2 regions of the Streptomyces sp. AHU1 genome follow, and region 1 is predicted to be linked to the other one. Evidence: predicted binding sites of a transcription regulator. Region 1 holds the regulator's gene; the other holds the start of a gene.

Evidence for each region. The regulator HspR, encoded in region 1, represses chaperone genes until heat shock. The targets are predictions, from matches to a motif close to TTGAGNNNNNNNNNCTCAA.
Region 2: the regulator HspR is predicted to act here: its motif matches at 1,451-1,469, upstream of lon (endopeptidase La).

Annotation. Positions count from the first base shown of each region.
Region 1 covers NZ_CP174283.1:4,765,666-4,771,670, forward strand. The annotation lists gene dnaK (molecular chaperone DnaK) at 1-317, shown strand, start outside; gene grpE (nucleotide exchange factor GrpE) at 314-973, shown strand; gene dnaJ (molecular chaperone DnaJ) at 1,007-2,191, shown strand; gene ACICHK_RS21330 (heat shock protein transcriptional repressor HspR) at 2,199-2,651, shown strand; gene ACICHK_RS21335 (PA14 domain-containing protein) at 2,717-5,134, opposite strand; gene ACICHK_RS21340 (substrate-binding domain-containing protein) at 5,415-6,005, shown strand, end outside.
Region 2 covers NZ_CP174283.1:5,953,293-5,959,297, forward strand. The annotation lists gene ACICHK_RS26695 (spermidine synthase) at 1-528, opposite strand, end outside; gene ACICHK_RS26700 (hypothetical protein) at 1,002-1,280, opposite strand; gene lon (endopeptidase La) at 1,492-3,906, shown strand; gene ACICHK_RS26710 (lysozyme) at 4,043-4,861, opposite strand; gene ACICHK_RS26715 (MarR family winged helix-turn-helix transcriptional regulator) at 5,159-5,677, shown strand; gene ACICHK_RS26720 (protein phosphatase 2C domain-containing protein) at 5,706-6,005, opposite strand, start outside.

The DNA of each region.
Region 1 (6,005 bases):
GCGAGCAGCTCGTCTACCAGACCGAGAAGTTCCTCAAGGACAACGAGGACAAGGTCCCCGGCGAGATCAAGACCGAGGTCGAGGCCTCCGTCGAGGAGCTCAAGGGCGCGCTCAAGGGCGAGGACATCGCCGAGATCCGCACCGCCACCGAGAAGGTCGCCGCGGTCTCGCAGAAGCTCGGCCAGGCCATGTACGCCGACGCCCAGGCCTCCCAGGCCGCCGGCGGCGACGCCCACGGCGCCGAGGCCCCGAAGGCCGACGACGACGTCGTCGACGCCGAGATCGTCGACGAGGACCGCCGGGACGGTGCCGCGTGACGGAGGAGACCCCGGGCTTCGAAGAGCAGCCCGACGTCCCTTCCGGCGCCACCTCTGACGACGCCGAGCCGCAGACCGCCACCCCCTCTGCGGAGGGGGCGGCGGCCCCGGACGGGGACGCAGCAGCACAGTTGGTCGGCCTGACGGCCCAGCTGGACCAGGCGCGCACGGCACTGACCGAGCGCACCGCGGACCTCCAGCGGCTCCAGGCCGAGTTCCAGAACTACCGCCGCCGCATCGAGCGCGACCGGATCGCGGTCAGGGAGATCGCCGTGGCGAACCTCCTGACCGAACTCCTGCCCGTGCTCGACGACATCGGCCGCGCGCGGGACCACGGGGAACTCGTCGGCGGATTCAAGTCCGTCGCCGAATCCCTGGAGACCGTCGCGGCGAAGATGGGACTCCAGCAGTTCGGCAAGGAGGGCGAGCCCTTCGACCCGACGATCCACGAGGCCCTGATGCACTCGTACGCGCCGGACGTCACGGAGACGACGTGCGTGGCGATTCTGCAGCCGGGGTATCGCTTCGGCGAGCGCACCATCCGCCCCGCGCGGGTGGCCGTCGCGGAGCCGCAGCCCGGGGCGCAGACGGTCAAGGCCGAGGAGCCGGCCGAGGCGGCCGATGACAAGGAGAGCGGTGGCCCGGACGAGGGCTGAGCTTGAACGGACGAGGGAGGAGGGACGTCGGGGATGAGCACCAAGGACTTCATCGAGAAGGACTTCTACAAGGTCCTCGGCGTCCCCAAGGACGCCACCGAGGCCGAGATCAAGAAGGCGTACCGGAAGCTCGCCCGCGAGTTCCATCCGGACGCCAACAAGGGCAATGCCAAGGCCGAGGAGCGCTTCAAGGAGATCTCCGAGGCGAACGACGTGCTCGGCGACGCCAAGAAGCGCAAGGAGTACGACGAGGCACGCGCCCTCTTCGGCAGCGGTGGCTTCCGGCCCGGTCCCGGCGCCGGCGGCAACTTCAACTTCGACCTGGGCGACCTCTTCGGAGGCGGTGCCCAGGGCCAGGGAGCGGGAGGAGCCGGCGGCTTCGGCGGCGGCATAGGTGACGTCTTCGGGGGCCTGTTCAACCGCGGCGGCGCCGGCACGGGCACGCGTACGCAGCCCCGGCGCGGCCAGGACATCGACACCGAGGTCACGCTCTCCTTCACGGAGGCGGTGGACGGCGCGACCGTTCCGCTGCGCATGACCTCGCAGGCGGCCTGCAAGGCCTGTTCGGGCACCGGCGACAAGAACGGCACACCGCGCGTGTGCCCGACCTGCGTCGGCACCGGCCAGGTGGCGCGGGGCTCGGGCGGCGGATTCTCGCTCACGGACCCGTGCCCGGACTGCAAGGGCCGCGGCCTGATCGCCGAGCACCCCTGCATGGAGTGCCAGGGCAGCGGCCGGGCCAAGTCGTCCCGCACGATGCAGGTCCGGATCCCCGCGGGGGTCAGCGACAACCAGCGGATCCGGCTGCGCGGCAAGGGCGCTCCCGGAGAGCGGGGAGGCCCGGCGGGGGACCTGTACGTCACGGTCCACGTCGACGCCCACCCGGTCTTCGGCCGCAAGGACGACAACCTCACCGTCACCGTGCCCGTCACCTTCTCGGAGGCGGCGCTGGGCGGCGAGGTGAAGGTGCCGACGCTGGGCGGCCCCCCGGTGACCCTGAAGCTGCCGCCGGGCACCCCCAACGGACGCACCATGCGCGCCCGGGGCAGGGGCGCGGTCCGCAAGGACGGCAGCCGGGGAGACCTCCTGGTCACCGTCGAGGTGGCGGTCCCCCAGGACCTGTCCGACAAGGCTCGTGACGCCCTGGAGGCGTATCGCGAGGCGACCGCGGGTGAGGACCCGCGGACGGAGCTGTTCCAGGCCGCGAAGGGAGCATGACGGAGCCATGGACACGACCGGTCGTCGACGCAACCCCTATGAACTGACCGAGGAGACCCCGGTCTACGTCATCTCGGTTGCGGCCCAGCTCTCCGGACTGCACCCGCAGACCCTGCGTCAGTACGACCGGCTCGGTCTGGTCTCTCCCGACCGCACGGCCGGCCGGGGCCGCCGCTACTCGGCCCGTGACATCGAACTGCTGCGCACCGTGCAGCAGTTGTCGCAGGACGAGGGCATCAACCTGGCCGGCATCAAGCGCATCATCGAGCTGGAGAACCAGGTGGCCGCGCTCCAGTCCCGCGTGGCGGAGCTGGAGTCGGCCCTCGACGGGGCCGCGGCCGCCATGCAGCAGCGCGAGGCCGCCGTGCACGCCTCCTACCGGCGTGACCTGGTCCCGTACCAGGAGGTCCAGCACACCAGCGCACTGGTGGTGTGGCGCCCCAAGCGGGCGGCCGAGTAGTCCATCACGCGAAGGGGCCCGGCGGTTCGTCCGAACCGCCGGGCCCCTTCGCGTTCGGGTCCGGGTCAGAGCCAGTCGTCCCAGATGCCGTAGGCCTGCTGCTTCACGACCTCCTCCTCGCCCGTCGGGTCGATGTAGACGGCGCGGTAGTAGTACAGCCCCAGCCGGTCCTCGTTCACGGTGGTGTCCATGTGGGTTTTCGGGGCGGTCACCTTGCCCGTGGCGAACGTGGTCCAGGTGCCGGCGGCCGCGTCCCACTTCTCCCAGCGGTAGTCCGTGTGGTCACCGCACGGCATGTCGTAGATGGTCTCGCCGCAGCGGACCACCAGCTCCGGGTACTGGTCCTCGCGGACGTCGGTCCCGGTCCAGCCCGGCGGGCGGGTGTCCGGCAGGGTGACGGAGACCTCGGCGGGGCGGTAGGCCTCCGGTCCGGCGTCCTCGTCCACCTGACCGTCCGAGGCAGCCACCTTGTAGACGTGGGTGGCGCCGTCGGGCACGGTGGGGCAGAGGATCTCGGTGGGAGCCAGGGAGGTGCTTCTCCAGCAGTTGCCCGCCCACCGCGTCCCGCCGGTCTCCGGGTCGGTGACCCCTTGCCAGACCTTGTACTTGGTGATGTCGTCGTCGGCGGGCGGTGTCCACGTCAGGCGGACGCCGAGCGGGAGCTGCTCCGCCGTCAGGTTCTCCACGGGAGCGGGGCGTTCGGTGTCCGGTGTGGTGGCCGTGGCGGCCGGGCCGGTCCGCGACTCGTGCCCGTAGGGGTCGATGGTGACGATCCGGTACTCGTACGTCGTCTCGGAGGCTCCGGAGACGTCCCAGCAGGTGCCGTGGACCACCTTGCGTCCCGCGTAGGACGGGGCACGGTCATCGGCCCACGACCAGTACGTCGACGGGGGCCGGAGCGTGTCGTCGAACATGATGTTCGGCTTGCAGAGCTCCACGGTGGTGCTCCGCCCGGTCGCCGGGTCGGTGCGGACGATCTTGTACGTGAGCAGCGGGCCCTCGTCGAAGGTCCACGGATCGGCGCTCGTCCACTCGATCATCACCCCCTCGCCGAACCGGTTCGCGGTGGTCTCGTACGCGGGGACGGCCTCGGGCCGGTCGGCCATCGTCAGGGTGGTCTCCGCCGGGGCGGCGGCGTTGCCCCTGGCGTCCACCGAGCGCACCGCGTACCGGTAGCCGTCGGCGACCGCGGCCAGCTGGCGCGGCACGATGTCGGTCCGCGTGGTGGTGCCGCCGCCGGGCAGGGCGTCGGACCAGCCGCCGCTCGACGGGTCGTACTGGAGGACCTGGTACGAGGAGGCGTCGGTGACCGGGGACCACGTCAGATGGGGAACACCCGACAGGTACTCGACGCGGACGCCGGAGACGGGTGCCGGCGGTGTCCGGTCGGACGTGGTGAACGTGGTGGCGGCCGAGTACGCGGACCAGTTCCCGGCGGCGTCGCGGGCCCTTCCCCGGTAGGTGACCTTGCTGCCGTCGGCCCGGTACCCGGTGTCGCAGATCGCGCCCTTGGTGCCGGAGTACACGGTGGTCCAGGTGCCGGTCGACGGGTTCAGCCGCTGCATCGAGTACAGCGCGATGTCGGCCGCGTTCGCCGCGGTGGTCACGAGCTCCGGTGCCGCGTAGGGCTGGTCGTCGGGGCAGACGTCCATCTCGACGAACGGCGCCGCGGGCGGGGTCCTGTCGACGGTGGTGACGCCCCGGTCGGCCGTCCCCGCCGACTCGTTGCCCGCCTTGTCGCGGGCACGGACCTCGTAGTAGTAGGTGGCGCCGGTCTCCGGGAGGGACGTGTCGGTGTACGAGGTGGCGGTCGTCGTGGTCCGCAGGGCCCACGCGGTGCTGCCCTTGAGGCGGCGGTAGACGCGGTATCCCGCGAGGTCCATCTCGGCGTTCCTGGACCAGGAGACCTTGGCCCTGCCGGTGGCGGTGTCGTACGACACCGCGGAACCCGCGGGAACAAGTGGCTTGATTCTGTCGGTACCGGGAGAAGTGACGGGTTTGTAGGCGAAAGTGACGTTCGCCTTGCCCGTCCAGTTGACGAAATCGACGCGCAGCGTGTGCTTTCCGGCGGGAATGGTCAGATTGACCGTTTTCGACTGGGTGGACGAGACGTTCTTCCACAGGTCGACCTTGCGCACCCCGTCCAGATAGACCCGTGTTCCGTCCTGGGTGGTGACGGGGAGGGTGAAGGGGCCGCCCGAGCCGAAGTCGCGGGTCACGGTCCAGCGGACGCCGAAGTTGTCGGCGGGCAGCCCGGCCGCGGGCGCGCCGGAGCCCCAGTTCTGGTCGATCGCGGAGTCGCAGTCCGTCCTCTTCGGTGTGCCCGAGAAGGTCGTGTTCGCATAGAACTGTCGCTTATAGACAGGCGATGTGCAGTTGGTCACTGCGGAGGCGGCCGTGTCGGCCGCTCCGAGCAGTCCGCCCGCGGTGGCCAGCACGAGGGCGGAGGCGATGGCGCCCCGCGTGCCGATGGCTCTGTGCATGTGTTCCTTCTGGTCCGCTCGATCGTCAACGGCGGTTAAAACCGTCGAGGGTCATGACTCCTGTGAACGGAAGTTGGTTGTACCTGTGAATGACAGAAGGTGAAGCTGAGGGGGTCGGTCGGTGGATGGGCGTACTCTTTTCCCGTCGCGTTCACTTGTGGAACACAAAGCGCCGTTGCCATCTCGTTAAGTGGTTACTCCTTGACGCTGAGGTGATCGCCGCGTTGGCTTTCAGCCACCTGGGTCGCAATGCCGCAACCTCGCCCGGAAGGCACCTGATGTGAAGACTCGTAACACCGGCCTCCGCCGTACCGCCATAGCCGTGGCGTCCTCCACCATGGCCGTCACCGTCACCGGTTGCGGCATGATCGGCATCGGAGGGGACGGCGCCTCGGCGAGCGCCACGAAGGGTGACGACATCAAGGTCGGCCTGCTCCTTCCGGAGAAGGAGAACACCCGTTACGAGAAGTTCGACTACCCGATCATCCGGGACCAGGTTCAGAAGCTCACCGACAAAAAGGGTGATGTCGTCTACCTGAACGCGGAGCAGGACGCCGCCAAGCAGCTCCGGCAGATGCGGCAGATGATCGACGACAAGATCGACGTCATCCTCGTGGACGCGGTGGACTCGGTGTCGATCGCCAAGGGTGTGCGCGAGGCCAAGGAGGCCGGTATCCCGGTCATCGCCTACGACCGGCTGGCGCAGGGTCCGATCGACGCGTACATCTCCTTCGACAACGAGCTGGTCGGCCAGGTCCAGGCCAAGGCCCTGATCGCCGCGCTGGGCACGGACTCGGCCTCGAAGAAGATCGTCATGATGAACGGTTCGTTGACCGACCCCAACGCCGCGGAGTTCAAGGCGGGCGCCAAG
Region 2 (6,005 bases), 1.2 Mb from region 1:
CGGCCTCAACGCCCTTGCGCAGCTTGCCAGTCCGGACTTCCCGTACAGCCCCGCGTTGCCTTCGGTGACCGTCCAGCCGGGTCCGTTGTCGATGTCGAGGCACAGGGCGTCGAACGTGTCGGAGATCTCATTGACGTATTCGACGAGGTCCCTCTCGACGATCTCGGTGCGCGGGTCGGCGAGTGCCCGGGCCGAGAGCGCGGCGAGAGGGCCGTTCCGGTGCCAGTCGATGATCGCCCGTTCGCGCTCGACGACCGTGATGCGTCCCCAGCGGTGGTCGGCGGCGGCGTGCGCCAGCGAGAACCCGACGCCGAGTCCGCCGATCAGCACGTCCGGCTCCGGGCGCCCGTCGAGGGCGTCGTGGGCCGCGTCCATGAGCAGCCGCTCGGAACGCCCGTCGGAGGTGTCCATCAGGAAGCACCCGTTGGCGATGATCTGCAGCAACGCGCCGTGGCGCCGCAGCACGACCTCGCCGTACGGGCCCTGGCGGCGGTCGATGACCTCGGGGGTGTCGTACGAGGCAGTCATGGCCGTCATCCTGGCACTTCCACCCGTACGGATCGCGGGAATTGCCGGCGGAGGGGCCCGTGGCCGGGGTCTTCGGCGGCGCGGGGCGCGGTCAGGCGGGGGCCTGTGGTCCCCGGGGTGACGGCGGGCCCTGGGGGTGACGGCGGAACGCGCGAGGTTGACGCGATGGTCGGCCGGGGTCCCGGACGCGCCCCGGAGTCTCCACTCCTCTCCCCTTCTTCCCCTCCTTCTCCTTATTCTCTTCCGTTCCTCCTTTCTTATGGGTCCCATGAGGAGCGGCCGGCTTTCCCGAGGGGGCGCGGGACCGGACGCGACCCGGTCGAGCCGTCCGGGCGTCGAGGTACCCGGGGGCATGCCCGCATGACGCGAGCGCACCCGGTGTGTTCGCGCGGGTGATCCCGCCGGGACCGGCCGTGCGGCTGGTCCCGGACCCGCCGGAGGGCGCGGGCGGAGTCCGCCCTTCGCCCCGAGGTTTAGTGGGTGTGCGAGCCGTTGTGGGTCTCGGACGCGGACTGCCACGCCTGCAGGCCTGCCATGGAGGCCTCCTTGGCGCGCCGCCACTGCTGGACCGCCTGCTGGGACGGCGGCACGTCCATGGTCCGGACCATGCGCCGGCCCGCGGCGAACACGGCGGCGGCCGCGATGGCCATGCCGGTGCACGCCACCAGGGTTCCGGCCACGGTGAGCGCGGCGCCGGTCGTGACGAGCCGGGTGTCGATGTCGAGCTTGTGCTGGGCGAGGTGGTGGTTCATGACTCCACCATCCGGCCGCTGGTGGCCACCTGCATCCCGAGCGCCCTGCGTCCCGGGCCACCGGTGTCCCCGGTGACGGCTCGCGGGGCCGGACGGCACGCCCGCGCGGATGCCGCGGATGATCGCTCACAGCGAACGGCCGTCGGGGAACATTGCGGGACTCCCGAGCATTGAGTCGGCATAGCTCAACTTGAATGCCGAAGGGGAGATCATGGCTTCGACGTCCGCATCACTCACCTTGCCCGTGCTGCCGCTCGACGACGAGGTAGTGCTGCCCGGAATGGTGGTTCCGCTGGACCTGAACGACACCGATGTGCGCGCCGCGGTGGAGGCAGCCCAGGCCGCCGCCCGTTCAACGCCCGGAAAGCCCCAGGTACTCCTGGTGCCACGCATCGACGGGACCTACGCGAGCACCGGCGTGCTCGGCACCGTCGAGCAGGTCGGCCGGCTGGCCGACGGCGACCCGGGTGCGCTGATCAGGGGACGTGGACGCGTGAAGGTGGGCGCGGGGACCACGGGTCCCGGTGCCGCACTGTGGGTCGAGGGCACCCGGGTCGAGGAGACCGTGCCCGACCCGCTGCCCGGCCGGGTCGCCGACCTGGTGAAGGAGTACAAGGCCCTGGCCACCAGCTGGCTGCGCAAGCGCGCCGCCTGGCAGGTCGTGGACCGGGTGCAGCAGATCGACGACGTCTCCGCCCTCGCCGACAATTCCGGTTACTCACCCTTCCTCTCCGTGGCGCAGAAGGTCGAACTGCTGGAGACCGCCGACCCGGTGGCCCGGCTCAAGCTCGCCACCGAGCAGCTCCGCGAGCACCTCGCCGAGCAGGACGTCGCCGAGTCCATCGCCAAGGACGTCCAGGAGGGCGTCGACAAGCAGCAGCGCGAGTTCCTGCTGCGGCGCCAGCTGGAAGCCGTGCGCAAGGAACTGCGCGACCTCAAGGGAGAGGGCGGCGAGGACGAGTCCGACGACTACCGCGCCCGCGTCGAGGCCGCCGACCTCCCCGAGAACGTCCGCGAGGCCGCCCTCAAGGAGGTCGAGAAGCTGGAGCGGTCCAGTGACCAGTCGCCCGAGGGCGGCTGGATCCGGACCTGGCTCGACACCGTCCTGGAACTGCCGTGGAACGAACGGACCGAGGACGCGTACGACATCAGGGGCGCCCGGGCCGTGCTCGACGCCGAGCACGCCGGTCTGGAGGACGTGAAGGAGCGCATCACCGAGTACCTGGCCGTGCGCAAGCGGCGCTCCGACCGGGGCCTCGGGGTCGTCGGCGGCCGCCGCGGCGGTGCCGTGCTCGCGCTCGTCGGCCCGCCCGGCGTCGGAAAGACCTCGCTGGGCGAGTCCGTCGCGCACGCCATGGGCCGCAAGTTCGTCCGCGTCGCCCTCGGCGGCGTCCGGGACGAGGCCGAGATCCGCGGACACCGCCGTACGTACGTCGGCGCGCTGCCCGGCCGGATCGTGCGCGCGATCAAGGAGGCCGGGTCGATGAACCCGGTGGTCCTGCTCGACGAGATCGACAAGGTCGGCTCCGACTTCCGGGGCGACCCGGCGGCGGCGCTGCTCGAAGTCCTCGACCCGGCGCAGAACCACACCTTCCGCGACCACTACCTGGAGGTCGAACTCGACCTCTCCGACGTGGTGTTCCTGGCCACGGCCAACGTCCTCGAAGCCATCCCCGAGGCCCTGCTCGACCGGATGGAGCTGGTCCGCCTCGACGGCTACACCGAGGACGAGAAGGTCGTCATCGCCCGGGACCACCTGCTGCCGCGCCAGCTGGAGCGGGCCGGTCTGGAGAAGGACGAGGTCGTCCTCGACGAGAGCGCGCTGCGCAAGCTCGCCGGGGAGTACACCCGGGAAGCGGGCGTGCGGAACCTGGAGCGGGGCATCGCCCGGCTGCTGCGCAAGGTCGCGGCCCAGCACGAACTGGGCGACCGGGAGCTGCCGTTCACGGTGACCGACGCCGACCTGCGCGGTCTCATCGGGCGCCCGCACCACGTGCCCGAGTCGGCGCAGGACCCGGCCGAGCGCCGCACGGCGGTGCCCGGTGTCGCCACCGGGCTCGCGGTCACCGGCGCGGGCGGGGACGTCCTCTACGTGGAGGCGTCGCTGGCCGACCCGGAGACGGGCGCGGCCGGTCTGACCCTCACCGGCCAGCTCGGCGACGTGATGAAGGAGTCGGCGCAGATCGCGCTCTCCTTCCTGCGCTCGCACGGCGCGGAGCTCGAACTCCCCGTCGGCGACCTGAAGGACCGGGGCGCGCACATCCACTTCCCGGCGGGCTCGGTCCCCAAGGACGGACCGAGCGCGGGCGTCACGATGACGACCGCCCTGGCGTCGCTGCTGTCCGGCCGGCTGGTCCGCACGGACGTGGCCATGACCGGTGAGGTCTCGCTGACCGGCCGCGTCCTGCCGATCGGCGGGGTGAAGCAGAAGCTGCTCGCCGCGCACCGGGCGGGTGTCACGACCGTGATCATCCCCAAGCGCAACGAGGCGGATCTGGACGACCTCCCGGCCGAGGTCCTGGAGAAGCTCGACGTCCACACCGTCACGGACGTCCGCCAGGTCCTGGAGCTGGCGCTGGCGCCGGCGACGAACGGCGCGGTGCCGGAGGTCCCGGTGGCGGCGTAGGGGGCACCTCCCAGGCGTTGAGCACTGGGGGAGGACGCCACCGGAGGGGAAGGCCCGGGTCCCGTGAGGGAGGCCCGGGCCTTCGCCGTGCCGTGCGCGGAGCGCCTCCGCCGTTCCGGCCGGGGCCGTTCGGCCCTCAGCCGTTGGCCAGCGCCTTCACCCGGTCGAGCGCTCCGTTGAACTTGTCGTGGTCCCCGACCGTCGGTCCCGACGACGTGTACTGCCACATCGTGTAGTAGCCCCAGCCCGCCGGCAGCGTCCCCGGGTCGGAGGCGTAGCGCGCGATCCACAGGGGGTTGGACGAGGCGAAGCCGCCGTAGTTGCCGGTGCACTGCGTCCACCAGCTCGCGGCCGTGTAGATCACCGCGTCACGGCCGGTCCTGGCCCTGTACTGGTTGAGGAAGCTGCCGATCCAGCTGACCATCGCGCTCTGCGTCTTGCCGTAGCAGGCGGCCCCGTACGGGTTCCACTCGATGTCGAGCGTGCCGGGCAGCGTTCTGCCGTCGCCGGACCAGCCGCCGCCGTGGTCGACGAAGTAGTTGGCCTGGGTGGCGCCGGTCGTGGTGTCCGGGGTGGCGAAGTGGTACGACCCGCGGATCATGCCGATGTTGTAGGCGCCGTTGTACTGCTGGGCGAAGTACGGGTTCGTGTAGTACGTCCCCTCGCTCGCCTTGGTGTAGGCCCATCTGACCCCGCTGTTCCACAGCGTCGACCAGGCGACGTTGCCCTGGTAGCCGGCGACGTCCACGCCTTCGGTCTGGGTGGCGTCACCGGTGGACGGCGTCCCGCCCTGGCCGTCGTGGGCGGCGACCCCCATGCCCATCCGGGCGGAGCCCCGGGCGGGGGTGTCGGCCGCGGAGGAGGGGAGGGCGGGGAGGAGGGAGAAGGCGGCGAGCAGGGCTCCCACCGCGAGTGCCCGCAGACAGCGGGCCGTTCCGGATCTGTGCACGGACATGTGCGTGCCTCCGAGGGGCGATGGAGCTCCGGGGCTCGGGGGAACCCGGTGGAGCTCGGTGGGGGGAGAGCGCGGGCACGCGTGCCGATAGGGGGAGCGGACCGTTCTCGGCCCGGAGTGGCGTGCGCATGCCAGCAGATAAGTGTCCGATAAAGAAGCTACGCACGTAGACGACGGCGTGGAAGAGGGGTCGGAGGCTGCCGTTGGTCTACGCCTGCGAAATACTGGCGGAGCTGCGGCAACGGCGAGTTCTGGCAGAAACTTTCAGGATCGGGAAACCGGGTCAGGGGTGCTGACGTGCACGAGGGCGGAAACGACGGCGGACGTCCGGTCGAATCCGGTGTGTCGGGAAATGGTGTGGACCGGCCCGCGGCACCTGGTGGTGCGGAGCGCGAGTTCCTCTCCCTGGAGCGCGAGTTGACGGTCTTCCTGCGCCGCGCCCGCGCCAACCAGGGGGAGATGGCCCGCGAGGTCCATCCGGACCTGGAGTCCGCCGCGTACGGACTCCTCGTCCGTCTCGAGGAGTGCGGCCGCCAGCGCGCCACGGAACTCGCCGCCTACATCGGCGTCGGCAAGGCCACGATGTCCCGGCAGCTGCGCGCCCTGGAGGAGCTGGGCCTGGTCGCCCGCGAACCCGACCCCGCCGACGGCCGCGCCTGGCTCGTCCATCTCACCGACGAGGGCCGCGGCCGTGTCTCCAGCGTCCGCGAGGCCCGCCGCGCCCGCTACGTCCGCCAACTCGCCCACTGGGACCAGAACGAGGTCGCGGAACTCGCCCGGCTGCTGAACCAGCTGAACCGCGGCATGGAGAAGTAGCCCCGGCCCGGCCGCCGGCCGCGCCCCCTCACAGCTCCACGAACACCACCGAGGCGTCGTCGTGCGGCTTGCCCCGCCGGACCCCCGGCCGCTCCGCCGCCTCCGTGCGCTCCAGACGCCGTACGCGCTCGACGAGCGAGGCGGACCCCTCCTCGCGCACGAGGGCGAACAGCTCGCTCCAGTCGCCCGCGTGGAATCTCTCCACCCAGCGGCCGGCGCCGTCCGTGAGGGCCGTCAGGGCGCGGACCGAGGACCGGGGGAGCGTGCCCGTCACCGCGCGCGAGGCCACCGAGGGGTCCGCGGCCGCCGTGAAGAAGCCGCCCTCCAT